DNA from 3 places in the Streptomyces sp. NRRL B-24572 genome. Region 2 is predicted to be linked to each of the others. Evidence: riboswitches for the same ligand, from Rfam matches in the RefSeq annotation. Region 2 holds a riboswitch; each other region holds the start of a gene.
What was found. A riboswitch is a leader RNA that binds a small molecule or an ion and turns the genes downstream of it on or off. The one in region 2 is predicted to bind cobalamin.
Positions count from the first base shown of each region.

Region 1 (4,192 bases), on a different contig from region 2:
TACCAGATGCTCTGGGTGCTGATCTCCACGGCCCTCACCATGATCGCGTACAAGCTGTGGCAGCGGGACCAGCGCGCCCGCAAGGGAGGTGACGCGCGATGAAGGACGGCGTGAACGGCGTGGCGCTCGGCGTCTTCGTCTTCTTCTTCCTGGCCGTCACGGTCATGGGCTTCCTCGCCGCGCGCTGGCGCAAGGCCGAGAACGAACACAGCCTCGACGAATGGGGCCTGGGCGGCAGATCGTTCGGCACCTGGGTGACCTGGTTCCTGCTCGGCGGCGACCTCTACACGGCGTACACCTTCGTCGCCGTCCCCGCGGCCATCTACGCGGCGGGCGCGGCCGGCTTCTTCGCCGTCCCGTACACGATCCTCGTGTACCCGCTGATCTTCACCTTCCTGCCGCGCCTCTGGTCGGTCTCGCACAAGCACGGGTACGTCACCACCTCGGACTTCGTGCGCGGCCGCTTCGGTTCCAAGGGCCTGTCGCTCGCGGTGGCCGTCACCGGCATCCTCGCCACCATGCCGTACATCGCGCTCCAGCTCGTCGGCATCCAGGCCGTCCTGGACGTGATGGGCGTCGGCGGCGGCGAGAACACCAACTGGTTCGTGAAGGACCTGCCGCTGCTCATCGCCTTCGGCGTCCTGGCCGCGTACACCTACTCGTCCGGCCTGCGCGCCCCCGCGCTCATCGCCTTCGTCAAGGACACCCTGATCTACATCGTCATCGCGGTGGCGATCATCTACATCCCGATCAAGCTGGGCGGCTTCGACGAGATCTTCGGCAAGGCGGCCGAGGCGTACAAGACGATCAACCCGGCCACCGGCAAGCCGAAGGGCGCGCTCGTGCCCGGCGAGGCCGGCCAGTGGACGTACGCGACGCTCGCGCTCGGCTCGGCGCTCGCGCTCTTCATGTACCCGCACTCCATCACGGCGACGCTCTCCTCCAGGAGCCGCAACGTGATCCGCCGCAACACCACGATCCTGCCGCTGTACTCGCTGATGCTGGGCCTGCTCGCGCTGCTCGGCTTCATGGCGATCGCCGCCGACGTGAAGGTGACGAACGGCCAGCTCGCCATCCCGCAGCTCTTCGAGACCATGTTCCCGGACTGGTTCGCGGGCGTCGCGTTCGCCGCGATCGGCATCGGCGCGCTCGTCCCCGCCGCGATCATGTCGATCGCCGCGGCCAACCTCTTCACCCGCAACATCTACAAGGACTTCATCAGGAAGGACGCCACCCCGGCCCAGGAGACCAAGGTCTCCAAGCTGGTCTCCCTCCTGGTGAAGGTCGGCGCCCTCGTCTTCGTCCTCACCATGGACAAGACGGTCGCGATCAACTTCCAGCTGCTCGGCGGCATCTGGATCCTGCAGACCTTCCCGGCGCTCGTCGGCGGTCTCTTCACCCGCTGGTTCCACCGCTGGGCGCTGCTCGCCGGCTGGGCCGTCGGCATGGTCTACGGCACGGCCGCCGCGTACGGCGTCGCCAGCCCGACCCAGAAGCACTTCGGCGGCTCCGCGGCCGAGATCCCCGGCATCGGCGAGATCGGCTACATCGGCCTCACCGCCTTCGTGCTCAACGTCCTCGTCACGGTCGTCCTGACCTTCGTCCTCAAGGCCGTCAAGGCCCCCGAGGGCGTCGACGAGACCTCCCCCGAGGACTACACGGCGGACGCGGGCGACGCCGGTGTCCGCGACCTGCCGACGGTCGGCGCCGGAGCGCACTGACCGGAAGAACGCGCCGCAGGGGCCCGGGATCTCACCAGGAGAACCCGGGCCCCTGCGCATGACCGCGCGCGGCAGACTGGAGCCCATGGACTTCACGATCAGGGCGGTACGGCCCGAGGAGTACGAGGAGCTCGGCGACCTCACCGGGTTCACCTATCTGAATGACGGGCTGCTGCTGCACGGCGAGGACGACTTCTACCTGGCCGTGCTCCGCGACACGGCCCGGCGGGCGCGCGAGAGCGAGGTGCTCGTCGCCGTCGACGCCGACGGCGGGATCATCGGCGGGGTGACCTTCGCGGAGGGCGGCACCACCTGGGCGGACATCGCCGTCCCCGGCGAGGCCGAGTTCCGGATGCTCGTCGTCGCGCCGGCGGCCCGCGGCAGGGGCGTCGGAGAGGCCCTCGTACGCGCCTGCGTGGACCGGGCGCGAGCCCTCCCCGGCTGTACGCGCCTGGTGCTCTCCACGGCCGATCTGATGGTCTCCGCGCACCGGATCTACGAGCGGCTCGGCTTCGTCCGCACCCCCGAGCGGGACTGGGAGCCGATCCCCGATCACTCGCTGCGCACGTACGCCCTGGAGTTGTAACTCCCGGGACCGACACAACATGTGGGGGGTGCCAAGAGCGGCGCCCCCCACATGTATGCTCGTCCTCGCTGTCGACGCAGGGGAATCCGGCGCGAATCCGGAACTGTCCCGCAACGGTGTGCTTCGTGCGGTTTCGTGCTTCGTACGGAGTGAGTCCGAAGACCTGCCGGCAGCGCGCCCGGTCCGTCCGTTCCGGGTGCCACAGACGTCCGGGCCTCGCGGAGTTGGGTCGGTGGACGCGGCGCGCCCGCGCGTACGGGGTGCCCGCCTGCCCGCCTTCCCGCCCGAGGCCCCGAGCCGAGCGAGGGAGAGCCCCCACGTGACCATCGCGCCCGCCGATCCGGCCGCAGCGATCGAGACCGACGGCCCCGGGACCGTACTCCTGCGGACCCTGACCGATCTCACCGCCGACCTCCCGGACACCGACCCCGGCAAGGTCGCCGCCGCCGCCCTCCGCGGCCGCAGCGCCACGTCGGACGAGGCGGAGCTGCGCGAGCTGGCCACCGAGGCGGCCGCCGGCCTGATCGCCGAGGACCCCGCGTACTCCCGGCTCGCCGCCCGGCTCCTCACCATCACCATCGCCGACGAGGCCGCAGGCCAGGGCGCCGTCTCCTTCTCGGCCTCCGTCGCCGTCGGTCACCGCGAGGAGCTCATCGCCGACCGCACCGCCGAGTTCGTCGCCCAGCACGCCGAGCGGCTCGACGCGACGATCGACCCGGCCGGCGACGACCGCTTCGGCTACTTCGGTCTGCGCACCCTCTACTCGCGCTACCTGCTGCGCCACCCGATCACCCGCAAGGTCATCGAGACCCCGCAGCACTTCATGCTGCGCGTCGCCTGCGGCCTCGCCGAGGACGACTCGGTCCGCGCGCTCGACGAGGTGGCCGCGCTGTACGGCCTGATGAGCCGTCTGGACTACCTCCCGTCCTCCCCCACGCTCTTCAACTCCGGCACCCGCCACCCGCAGATGTCCTCCTGCTACCTCCTGGACTCCCCGCAGGACGAGCTGGACTCCATCTACGACCGCTACCACCAGGTCGCGCGCCTCTCGAAGCACGCGGGCGGCATCGGCCTCTCGTACTCCCGCATCCGCGCCCGCGGTTCGCTGATCCGCGGCACCAACGGCCACTCCAACGGCATCGTGCCGTTCCTGAAGACCCTCGACGCCTCCGTCGCCGCCGTGAACCAGGGCGGCCGCCGCAAGGGCGCCGCCGCCGTCTACCTGGAGACCTGGCACGCGGACATCGAGGAGTTCCTGGAGCTCCGCGACAACACCGGCGAGGACGCCCGCCGTACGCACAACCTGAACCTGGCGCACTGGATCCCGGACGAGTTCATGCGCCGCGTCAACGCCGACGCCGAGTGGTCGCTCTTCTCCCCGTCGGACGTGCCCGAGCTCGTCGACCTGTACGGCGAGGAGTTCGACGCCGCCTACCGCAAGGCCGAGGCGGCGGGCCTGGCCCGCAAGACCATGCCGGCCCGCGACCTGTACGGCCGGATGATGCGGACCCTCGCGCAGACCGGCAACGGCTGGATGACCTTCAAGGACGCCTCCAACCGGACCGCGAACCAGACGGCCGAGCCGGGCACGGTCGTCCACTCCTCCAACCTCTGCACCGAGATCATCGAGGTCACCAACGACGGCGAGACGGCCGTCTGCAACCTCGGCTCGGTCAACCTCGGCGCGTTCGTCGTCGGTTCGGACATCGACTGGGAGCGCCTGGACGAGACCGTCCGCACGGCCGTCACCTTCCTCGACCGGGTCGTCGACATCAACTTCTACCCGACCGAGCAGGCGGGCCGCTCCAACGCCAAGTGGCGTCCGGTCGGCCTGGGCGCGATGGGCCTCCAGGACGTCTTCTTCCAGCTGAAGCTGCCGTTCGAC
Region 1 is NZ_MWIG01000236.1:5,115-9,306, reverse strand. Features, by position in the region: gene CCN56_RS14695 (DUF3311 domain-containing protein) at 1-102, shown strand, start outside; gene mctP (monocarboxylate uptake permease MctP) at 99-1,721, shown strand; gene CCN56_RS14685 (GNAT family N-acetyltransferase) at 1,807-2,307, shown strand; cobalamin riboswitch at 2,350-2,493, shown strand; gene CCN56_RS14680 (ribonucleoside-diphosphate reductase subunit alpha) at 2,627-4,192, shown strand, end outside.
Region 1: linked by a shared signal. The riboswitch ahead of CCN56_RS14680 (ribonucleoside-diphosphate reductase subunit alpha) and the one ahead of CCN56_RS24375 (prenyltransferase/squalene oxidase repeat-containing protein) in region 2 are both predicted to bind cobalamin.

Region 2 (4,192 bases):
GCCTCACCGGCCTCCTCGGCCTCCTCGCCACCCCGCTCACACCGTGGCAGCTCGCGGAGCGCATGGAGTGGAACCGCCCCTGGGACCAGATCCCTTACGGCTCCCGCAACATCGCCGTCAGCGAGGCCGAGGCCCACCTCCGCCGCCTGGTGAAGCTCGGCCGCGCGGAGCCGGTGGCGGGCACGGACCCGGTCGCGTACGTCGCGGTGTGAGTCCCCGCCTCAGGCCTTGAACAGGCGGATGAGGGACATGACCAGGACCAGCGGGGAGATGCCGCCGCCGAGCAGCATCGACGGGCCCGCCACCCACCACAACCAGTGCTGCCCGCCGTGCTCGTAGTAGTCGTAACCGTTGTGGACGAAGAGGAACCAGAGGACGTGCAGGGTCAGTACGGCGATCAGCGCGATCCAGTACAGGGCGATCCCGACCGACCACAGCCGGACCCGGCCGGGCGGGACCGTGAGCAGCCGCCCCCGGTAGCCCTGGAGTCCGACCATCGCGGCGATCAGGAGGAGGGTCGCGGGGACGCGCCACCAGTCGTCCATCGCCCACTGGTAGGGGCCCTGCGCCTGGTCGGAGACCGAGGGGTACGCCACCGCCTTGTCCATGAGGTCGACCCCGCCCACGAGGAAGACCACCATCGGCACCAGGTAGAACAGCCCGAGGACCGGCCTCCCCAGACCCGTGGTCAGCGTCCGCACGGCACGCTCCCGCGCGGACGGCACCCCCGTCCCCGTCGAGGAGGCCCGGGCCCGCGCCCCGACGGCCGGCCCGCGGGTGGCGGCGCGGGCACGCGGTACGGCGGAGGACCGGGCGGGCGCGGACGCGGACGGCCGGGCGGGCGCAGGCGCGGAGGACCGGGCGGGCGTCGGCGCGGACGGCCCCGTGGCGCGCGCCCGGACCGGCTTCGGGGCGGGCTCCGGCGCGGGCAGGACGGCCGTCCGGGGCGGCCCGGTGCGCGGCTGGGCGACGGTGACGGCGGCCGGCCCCGGGTCGGCGGCGGTCTCCGCCGCGCCCGGCCGGGGCTCCGGATCGGGCTCGGGCTCCGTTCCCCGTCCCCTGCCCGCTGGAGGCGCCGACGCAGGCTCCCGCTCCGGCTCGGGCTCGAACTCCGCCTCCGCGTTGAGCAGTTCCTCCGCCTTCTGCGCGATGGCCGCGACCACCGGCGCCGGCAGCCAGCTCCCCGACTCCTCCCGGTGGGCGTCCGCGGTCGCGGCGAGTTCGGCCACCGGCGGGCGGTCCTCCGGCCGCTTGGCCAGGCAGCGCCGTACGAGCTCCGCGAGCGGCCCCTCGACCCCGGCGAGGTCGGGCTCGTGGTGGACGAGGCGGTAGAGCAGCTCCGCCACCGAGCCGCCGCCGAAGGGCCCGCGCCCGGTCGCCGCGAACGCGAGGACCGCGCCGAGCGAGAAGAGGTCCGCGGCGGGCCCGACCGTCCGCCCCTCCGCCTGCTCCGGCGACATGAAACCGGGCGAGCCGACGACCAGACCCGTCCCCGTCAGGGCCGTCTCGTCGGCGGAGCGCGCGATGCCGAAGTCGATGAGCAGCGGTCCGGACGACGAGAGCAGCACGTTGGACGGTTTGACGTCCCGGTGCACGAGCCCCGCCCGGTGCACGCCGTCGAGGGCGTGCGCGAGGCCGGAGAGCAGCCGCCAGAGGGCCGGTTCGGGGAGCGGTCCGTGCGCCAGGACCGCCTCGGAGAGCGCAGGACCGGGCACGTACGCGGTGGCTAGCCAGGGCACCTCGGCGTCGGGGTCGGCGTCGAGGACCGGGACCGTGCCGGCGCCGCGTAAGGACTGGGCGGCCCGCACCTCACGGGCGAAGCGCGTGCGGAAGCCCGGGTCGCCGGTGAGCGCGCCGTGCACCACCTTGAGCGCGACCGTTCGGCCGCCCCGCGAACGGCCCAGGTAGACGCGGCCCATGCCGCCCTCGCCCAACCGGTAGAGGAGCCGGTAGGGACCGATCCCCCGCGGGTCGCTCCCGGTCAACGCCCGCATTCCGCACCCCCGTGAAGACGCCGTCGGCATGTCGTCGTGGCGGCGCCAGCATGGCACAGCGATCACTCTCCCGGCAGACGATCGGCGGACCCGCTTCCGGCCGGGTGTGAGGCGCCTCGCACCCCCGGGGCGGCGGGCGTACGGGCCGGTAGAGTGAGCGGGTCGTCATCATGCCCGTACGGGGGGAAGCCGGTGAAAATCCGGCACTGACCGCGCAGCCGTGAGCCGCTCCTCGGGGAGCGGTGAGTCGGAATGCCCCGCCCGGGACATGACCGCCGGCACCGTCGAGGAATACGGAGCCGGAGCCTGGTGCCCCCGAGGCGTGCCGGTGCCCGGCCGCAGGAGAGGGCCCCATGAACACCGTCCGCCGCGGCGCCGCCGCGCTCGCCGCCGCCGCAGTCGTGCTCGGCACCGCCGCCGGGGCGGCCTCCGCCGCGCCCTCGCCGTCGCCCTCCGTCGGCACCCCCGTGCCCGGCCTGTACGGCACGAAGGACCCGACGTACGACGGTGTCTGGCGGCAGTCGCTCGCCTTCCTCGCCCAGCGCGGCACCGGCTACCAGCCCGCCGACCGGGCCGTGGACTGGCTCCTGGGCCAGCAGTGCGCCGACGGCTCGTTCGCCTCGTACCGCGCGGACGTGACGAAGGCCTGCGACGCGAAGACGATGCGGGACACCAACGCCACCGCCGTCGCCGTCCAGGCGCTCCGCGCCGTGCGCCGTCAGTCCGCCGCCCCGGAGAAGATCGACAAGGCCGTCAAGGCCGGCTCCGACTGGCTGCGGACCGTGCAGAACAAGGACGGCGGCTGGGGCTACGGCGTCGGCGGCGCGAGCGACGCCAACTCCACGTCGGTCGTCGTCGGCGCGCTCGCCGCGATCGGTGTGCGGCCCGGCCAGTTCACCTCCGCCGAGGGCCGCACCCCGTACGACGCGCTCCTCTCCTTCGCCCTGCCCTGCTCCGACAAGGACGGCGCAGGGGCGTTCGCGTACCAGCCGGACAAGACCGGCAAGCTCCTCGCCAACGCCGACGCCACCGCGGCGGCCACCCTCGCCGGGCTCGGCAAGAGCGTCGTCGCCACCAAGGCCTCCCCCGAGCAGCCGCCGACCTGCACCGACCTGTCGAAGCCGACCGTCGAGCGGGCCGCGCTGAACGGCGCCTCGTACCTCTCGAAGGCCCTCGCGAAGACCGGCCACCTCGCCCTGCCGCCGATGCCCGGCGCCACCGACACCACCGAGCAGCCCGACGTCGGCAACACCGCCGACGCCGTCGTCGCGCTCGCCGCCGCCGGCGCCGCGAAGGAGGCCGAACCGGCGCTCGCGTGGCTGGAGAAGAACTCCGCCGCCTGGGCGAAGGAGGGCGGCCCGGCCGCGTACGCGCAGCTGATCCTGGCGGCCCGTGCGACGGACACCGACCCGCGCGAGTTCGGCACGGTGGACCTGGTCGAGCAGCTCAACGCCACCGGCCCCGCGCCCAAGGCCCCGGACACCTCCGCCTCCTCCACCAGCGACGAGGGGGAGTCCGGCTTCGACGTCTGGTGGATCATCGGCATCGGCATGGTCGTCGGCGTCGGCATCGGCTTCCTCGTGAGCGGCCGCAAGAAGTGAGCCGTACGGGGATACGGGCCGCGGGCGCCGCGGCGGGGGCGCTCCTGGCCCTGGCCGCGGCGGCTCCGGCACAGGCGGCCGGTTACCGCTACTGGTCGTTCTGGGAGAGCGACGGCGGGAAGCCCTGGGCGTACGCCACGCAGGGCCCGGCGACCGCCCGGCCGGCGGACGGCGACGCCCTCGGCTTCCGCTTCGCGATCAGCAACGGCACGGAGGACACCTCCCGGCCCTCCGTGGCCCCCGACTTCCCGGGGATCTGCGGGGGCGTGGAGAAGAAGGACGGGACGAAGCGGATCGCGGTCGTCGTCGACTTCGGCGGCCCGGTGGACGCGCCGCCCGGGGAGACCCCGCCGAAGAAGCCGATCGAGGTCGGCTGCGCGGAGGTCCGCGAGGACGCGACGGGCGCGGAGGCGCTGGCGGCGGTGGCGAAGCCGCTGCGGTACGACAGCGCGGCCATGCTGTGCGGGATCGCGGGGTACCCGGCGAAGGGCTGCGGCGAACAGGTCGAGGAGACCGGGAAGAAGACCCCGGCGCCGACGGCTCCGGCCTCTCCGGACGGGAAGGGCGGCGGCCCGTCCTTCGGCGTACTCGCGGGCG
Region 2 is NZ_MWIG01000422.1:2,163-6,354, reverse strand. Features, by position in the region: gene CCN56_RS24385 (MBL fold metallo-hydrolase) at 1-212, shown strand, start outside; gene CCN56_RS45605 (protein kinase) at 222-1,985, opposite strand; cobalamin riboswitch at 2,137-2,274, shown strand; gene CCN56_RS24375 (prenyltransferase/squalene oxidase repeat-containing protein) at 2,348-3,595, shown strand; gene CCN56_RS24370 (SCO2322 family protein) at 3,592-4,192, shown strand, end outside.

Region 3 (4,192 bases), on a different contig from region 2:
GACGGCGACGCCGAGCGAGGCGGCGGCCTCCTCGCCGAAGGCGAAGGCGTCCAGGGTCCGCGCGTACCCGCCGCAGACCAGCAGGGCCCCCGCGAGGACGGCGAGGCACACCCACACGTCGCTCCAGCCGGCCCCGGCGAGCGAGCCGAGCAGCCAGAAGAGCACGCCCCGGGTGGTCTCCGCGTCGGCGGCGGTCATCACGACGAAGGAGGTGAGCGCGGAGAAGAGCTGCATCGCGGCGACGCCCGCGAGCACGACCCGGTCCGTCGAGCCGCCGAGGGTGTGGCTGAGCAGCAGGACGAGCGCGAAGGAGACCACGGCCCCCAGGAACGCCCCTCCGGTGACGGAGAGGAGGCCACCGCCGATGCCGAGGACGACGACGGCGACCGCGCCGGTCGAGGCGCCGGAGGAGACGCCGAGGACGAAGGGGTCGGCGAGCGGGTTGCGCAGGAGGGACTGCATCACCGCCCCGCAGAGGGCGAGGCCGGCGCCGCAGACGGCGGCGAGGAGGGTACGGGGCAGCCGCAGGTCCCAGACGATCCCGTCGCGGATCGGCGAGAGTTCCGAGACGCCGCCGCCGAGGTGGGCGGCGACGACGGACCCGACCTCGCCGACGCCGATGTCGGCCGGGCCGATGGTGATGGCCACGGCCACGGACAGGGCGAGCAGGACGAGGCCGGCCGCCGCCCACAGGAGCGCCGTGGCGCGTACCGGCCGGGTCGGCCGGGTTACCAGAGGGGGCGCGCTCACTTCGCGAGACCGTACGTGCGGAGCGCTGCCGCCACCTTCTCGATGCCCTCGACGGTGCGGATCGTGGGGTTCAGTGCCTGGCCGCTGAGCAGGACGTACCGCTTGTGCTTCACGGCCGTCATGTTCCGGGTGACGGGGTCGGACTCCAGGAACTCGATCTTCTTGGCGGCGCTCTCGGCGGACTGCGCGCGGCGGGTCAGATCGCCGAGCACGAGGACGTCGGGATCGCGGTCGGCGACGGTCTCCCAGTTGATCTGGGGCCATTCCTCGCGCGTGTCGTCGAAGACGTTCTTCGCGCCGAGCGCGTTCGTGACGATCCCCGACGCTCCGCAACAGCCCGCCATGTAGGGCGATTTGGCGTCGGAGTACCAGTAGAGGACGGTGGCGTCGGTGAAGTCGGCCGCCGCCGTGGCCTTCGCCACCCGGGCCTTGAGCCCTGCGACGAGCTTCTCGCCCCGCTCGGGGACCGCGAACACCCGGGCCAGGTCACGGATCTCGCCGTAGACCGTCTCCATGGTGAGGGGGCGGGTGCGGACGCCGTCGCCGTCGCCGCTGTTGTCCTTGCCGACGCAGTCGCTCGGCGAGAGGTAGGTGGGGACGCCGAGCTGCTCGAAGCGCTCGCGGGGCGCCACCCCGCCCTTGCCGAGGGTGTACGCGAACGAGGCGGCCGCGAAGTCGGGTTCGGCGTCGAGGACCTTCTCGAAGAAGGGGTAGCGGTCGGCGAGGCGCGGGACCTTCGCGTTCTCCTCCTCAAGTCCCTTGAGCACCGGGTCCGTCCAGGTGGCGGTGCCCACCATGCGGTCGGCGAGGCCGAGGGAGAGCATGATCTCCGCCGCCCCCTGGTCGAGGGCGACGGCCCGGCGCGGGGCGCGGTCGACGCGGACCGGCCGTCCGCAGTCGTCGGCGAGGGTGACGGGGTAGCCGCGCTCCGGGGCGTCCTTCGCCGAAGCCCCGGAGGGCCCGCAGCCGGTCACCGCCGCGGTGAGGAGCAGGACGCCGGCCAGGGCGAGCACGGCGGAGCGGACGGGGTGTGCGAGCGGCACGGGGACTTCCTCTGCGTCCACGGCTCATGCGCGGAGCCTGTCGTACGGTGCTCCCCGGACGGCGGCGTGCCGCCGGGGCCGCCAGCAGGTCTTCGGACTCGGGGTCAGCCGGACGGAGCGCCTTCCCGGGCCCGTCGTGCCGCCCAGTGGCCGATGCTCCGCCCGTCGCCCTCACCGCTGCGCGTCAGTTCCGGTCTCGCACCGGATTCCCTGACCCGTGCACGTACCCGTTCAGGTGCGTACAAAGGTGCGACTGGCCTCGGCACAGTACCACCGGCCGGTGATCGCACCCCGGGAGCCCGGCCGGTCCGCACCCGCAGGCCGCCGGCCCTCGCCCGCAGACCGCCGGTCCGCGCCCCCGCGCCCCGGACGGCGTCAGAAGCGCAGCTCCTTGGCCTCGAAGCGGCCCTCGCCGAGGACCAGGACGAAGGAGACCTGCTGCCCCTCGGAGACCGTCCGCTCCTTGCCCTCGATGTCCTCGGCGCTGAAGTACACCTGCTCCTCGGAGCCCACGGGGACGACGAAGCCGTACCCGCCGAGACGGTTGAAGGACTGCACGAATCCGATGCTTCTGCCTTCCACGGCGGCCTCCTCGTCGGCTCTGGCGACGCGGTCGAGGGTGTCCGCGCCTCAGGGGACATGTACCCCGCCCGCCCGTCCTTCGCCACCGCCGTCGTCCGGGAGGACCCGGGAGGACCAGCGCCGCCGTCCGGGCGGACCACCCCGGATGATCTCGTACAATATTCAACAGAGGCCCGCTGCCGGAGATCCCCCGTGTCCGTCAGCGGGCCTCGCCGCACCCATCGGGCCGGACACCGCCCGGGTACGCGATCCGCGCCGTGATCCTGGCGATGCGCCGCGCCGACTCCTCCGGCGAGGCCACCGGCTGGACGATGTGGCTGACGGTGAGCCGCACGATCGTCTCGACGGCGAGCCCCCGGGACTCCTCGTCGACATCGGGCCAGGCCTCGATCGCGTACGCGTCGAGCATCGCCATCGCCGTGCCGAAGACCGGCTCCGGGCGGGTGGTGAGGTAGGCGAGGAGGTCGTCCTCGCCGCCGCGCGCCGCGAGCAGGACGCTCTTGATGAGGGGGTTGTCCACGGCCTGCTGGAGCGTGTAGCCCACGCCCGCGACGGCCGCCGCCTCCAACTCACCCCGGTGGGCGTCGAGTTCACGCTGTATGCCGAGCAGGAAGCCCTCCAGCTCACGCTGGATCAGGGCGTTGCCGATGGCCTCCTTCGAGCCGAACTCGTTGTAGAGCGTCTGGCGGCTGATGCCGGCGGCCCGCGCGATGCCGGCCATGCGCAGCACGCCCCAGCCGTCGGCGGCGACGAGCCGGTAGGCGGCGTCGAGCACCTGCTCTCGCAGGAGGGACCGAACACTCTCGCGGAAACGTGTCATCGTGCCCCCACTTTATCCACGGGGCACTGTCCAAAGCATTGACGTTCTCATGGGAATCCGTCTATGAACTGGACAGTAGTCATGGAAAGTGTCCACCCGCCGCGTCCACCTCCCCGAGGAGCCGGTCTTGGCCCTGCACAGCGACTCCCCCGACGCCCCCGCCACCTGGCGCGACCCCAAGCGCTGGCTCTGGCTGTTCGGCCTGCTCATCCCGGCCTTCCCCTTCCTCTCCTGGGGACTGGTGAACGCCACCGGGCTCCGCGTCTTCTGGTGGACCGGGATCCTCGTCCTGTACGTGATCTTCCCGCTCGTCGACCACCTCATAGGCAAGGACTCCGCCAACCCGCCGGACAGCGCGATCGCGCACCTGGAACAGGACCGCTACTACCGGTGGTGCACCTACCTCTACCTCCCCGTCCAGTACGCCGGTCTCGTCCTCGGCTGCTGGCTGATCACCCGGGGCGACCTCGCCCTCGTCGACCGGATCGGGCTGACGTTCACCCTCGGCGGGGTCGCCGGCATCGCCATCAACACCGCCCACGAGCTGGGGCACAAGACGGAGGCCCTGGAGCGCAGGCTCTCCCGGATCGCGCTCGCCCAGACCTGGTACGGCCACTTCTACGTCGAGCACAACCACGGCCACCACATCCGCGTCGCCACCCCCGAGGACCCGGCGAGCGCCCGGCTCGGCGAGAGCTTCTGGCGCTTCCTGCCCCGGACCGTCCTCGGCAGCCTCACCTCGGCCTGGCGCCTGGAGAGGCGCAGGCTGGGCCGCCGGGGCCGGTCGGTGTGGAGCCCGCGCAACACGGTCCTCGGCTCCTGGGCGCTGTCGTTCGTGCTCTTCACGGGGCTCGCGCTCGTCTTCGGCCCGGGGGTCCTGCCGTACCTCGCGATCCAGGCGGTCTTCGGCTTCTGCCTGCTCGAAGTCATCAACTACACCGAGCACTACGGCCTCAAGCGGGAGCGCACCGCGAGCGGCCGGTACGAGCGCTGCGCC
Region 3 is NZ_MWIG01000358.1:5,356-9,547, reverse strand. Features, by position in the region: gene CCN56_RS21800 (iron ABC transporter permease) at 1-735, opposite strand, end outside; gene CCN56_RS21795 (ABC transporter substrate-binding protein) at 747-1,793, opposite strand; cobalamin riboswitch at 1,880-2,005, opposite strand; gene CCN56_RS21790 (cold-shock protein) at 2,169-2,375, opposite strand; gene CCN56_RS21785 (TetR family transcriptional regulator) at 2,575-3,195, opposite strand; gene CCN56_RS21780 (alkane 1-monooxygenase) at 3,323-4,192, shown strand, end outside.
Region 3: linked by a shared signal. The riboswitch ahead of CCN56_RS21795 (ABC transporter substrate-binding protein) and the one ahead of CCN56_RS24375 (prenyltransferase/squalene oxidase repeat-containing protein) in region 2 are both predicted to bind cobalamin.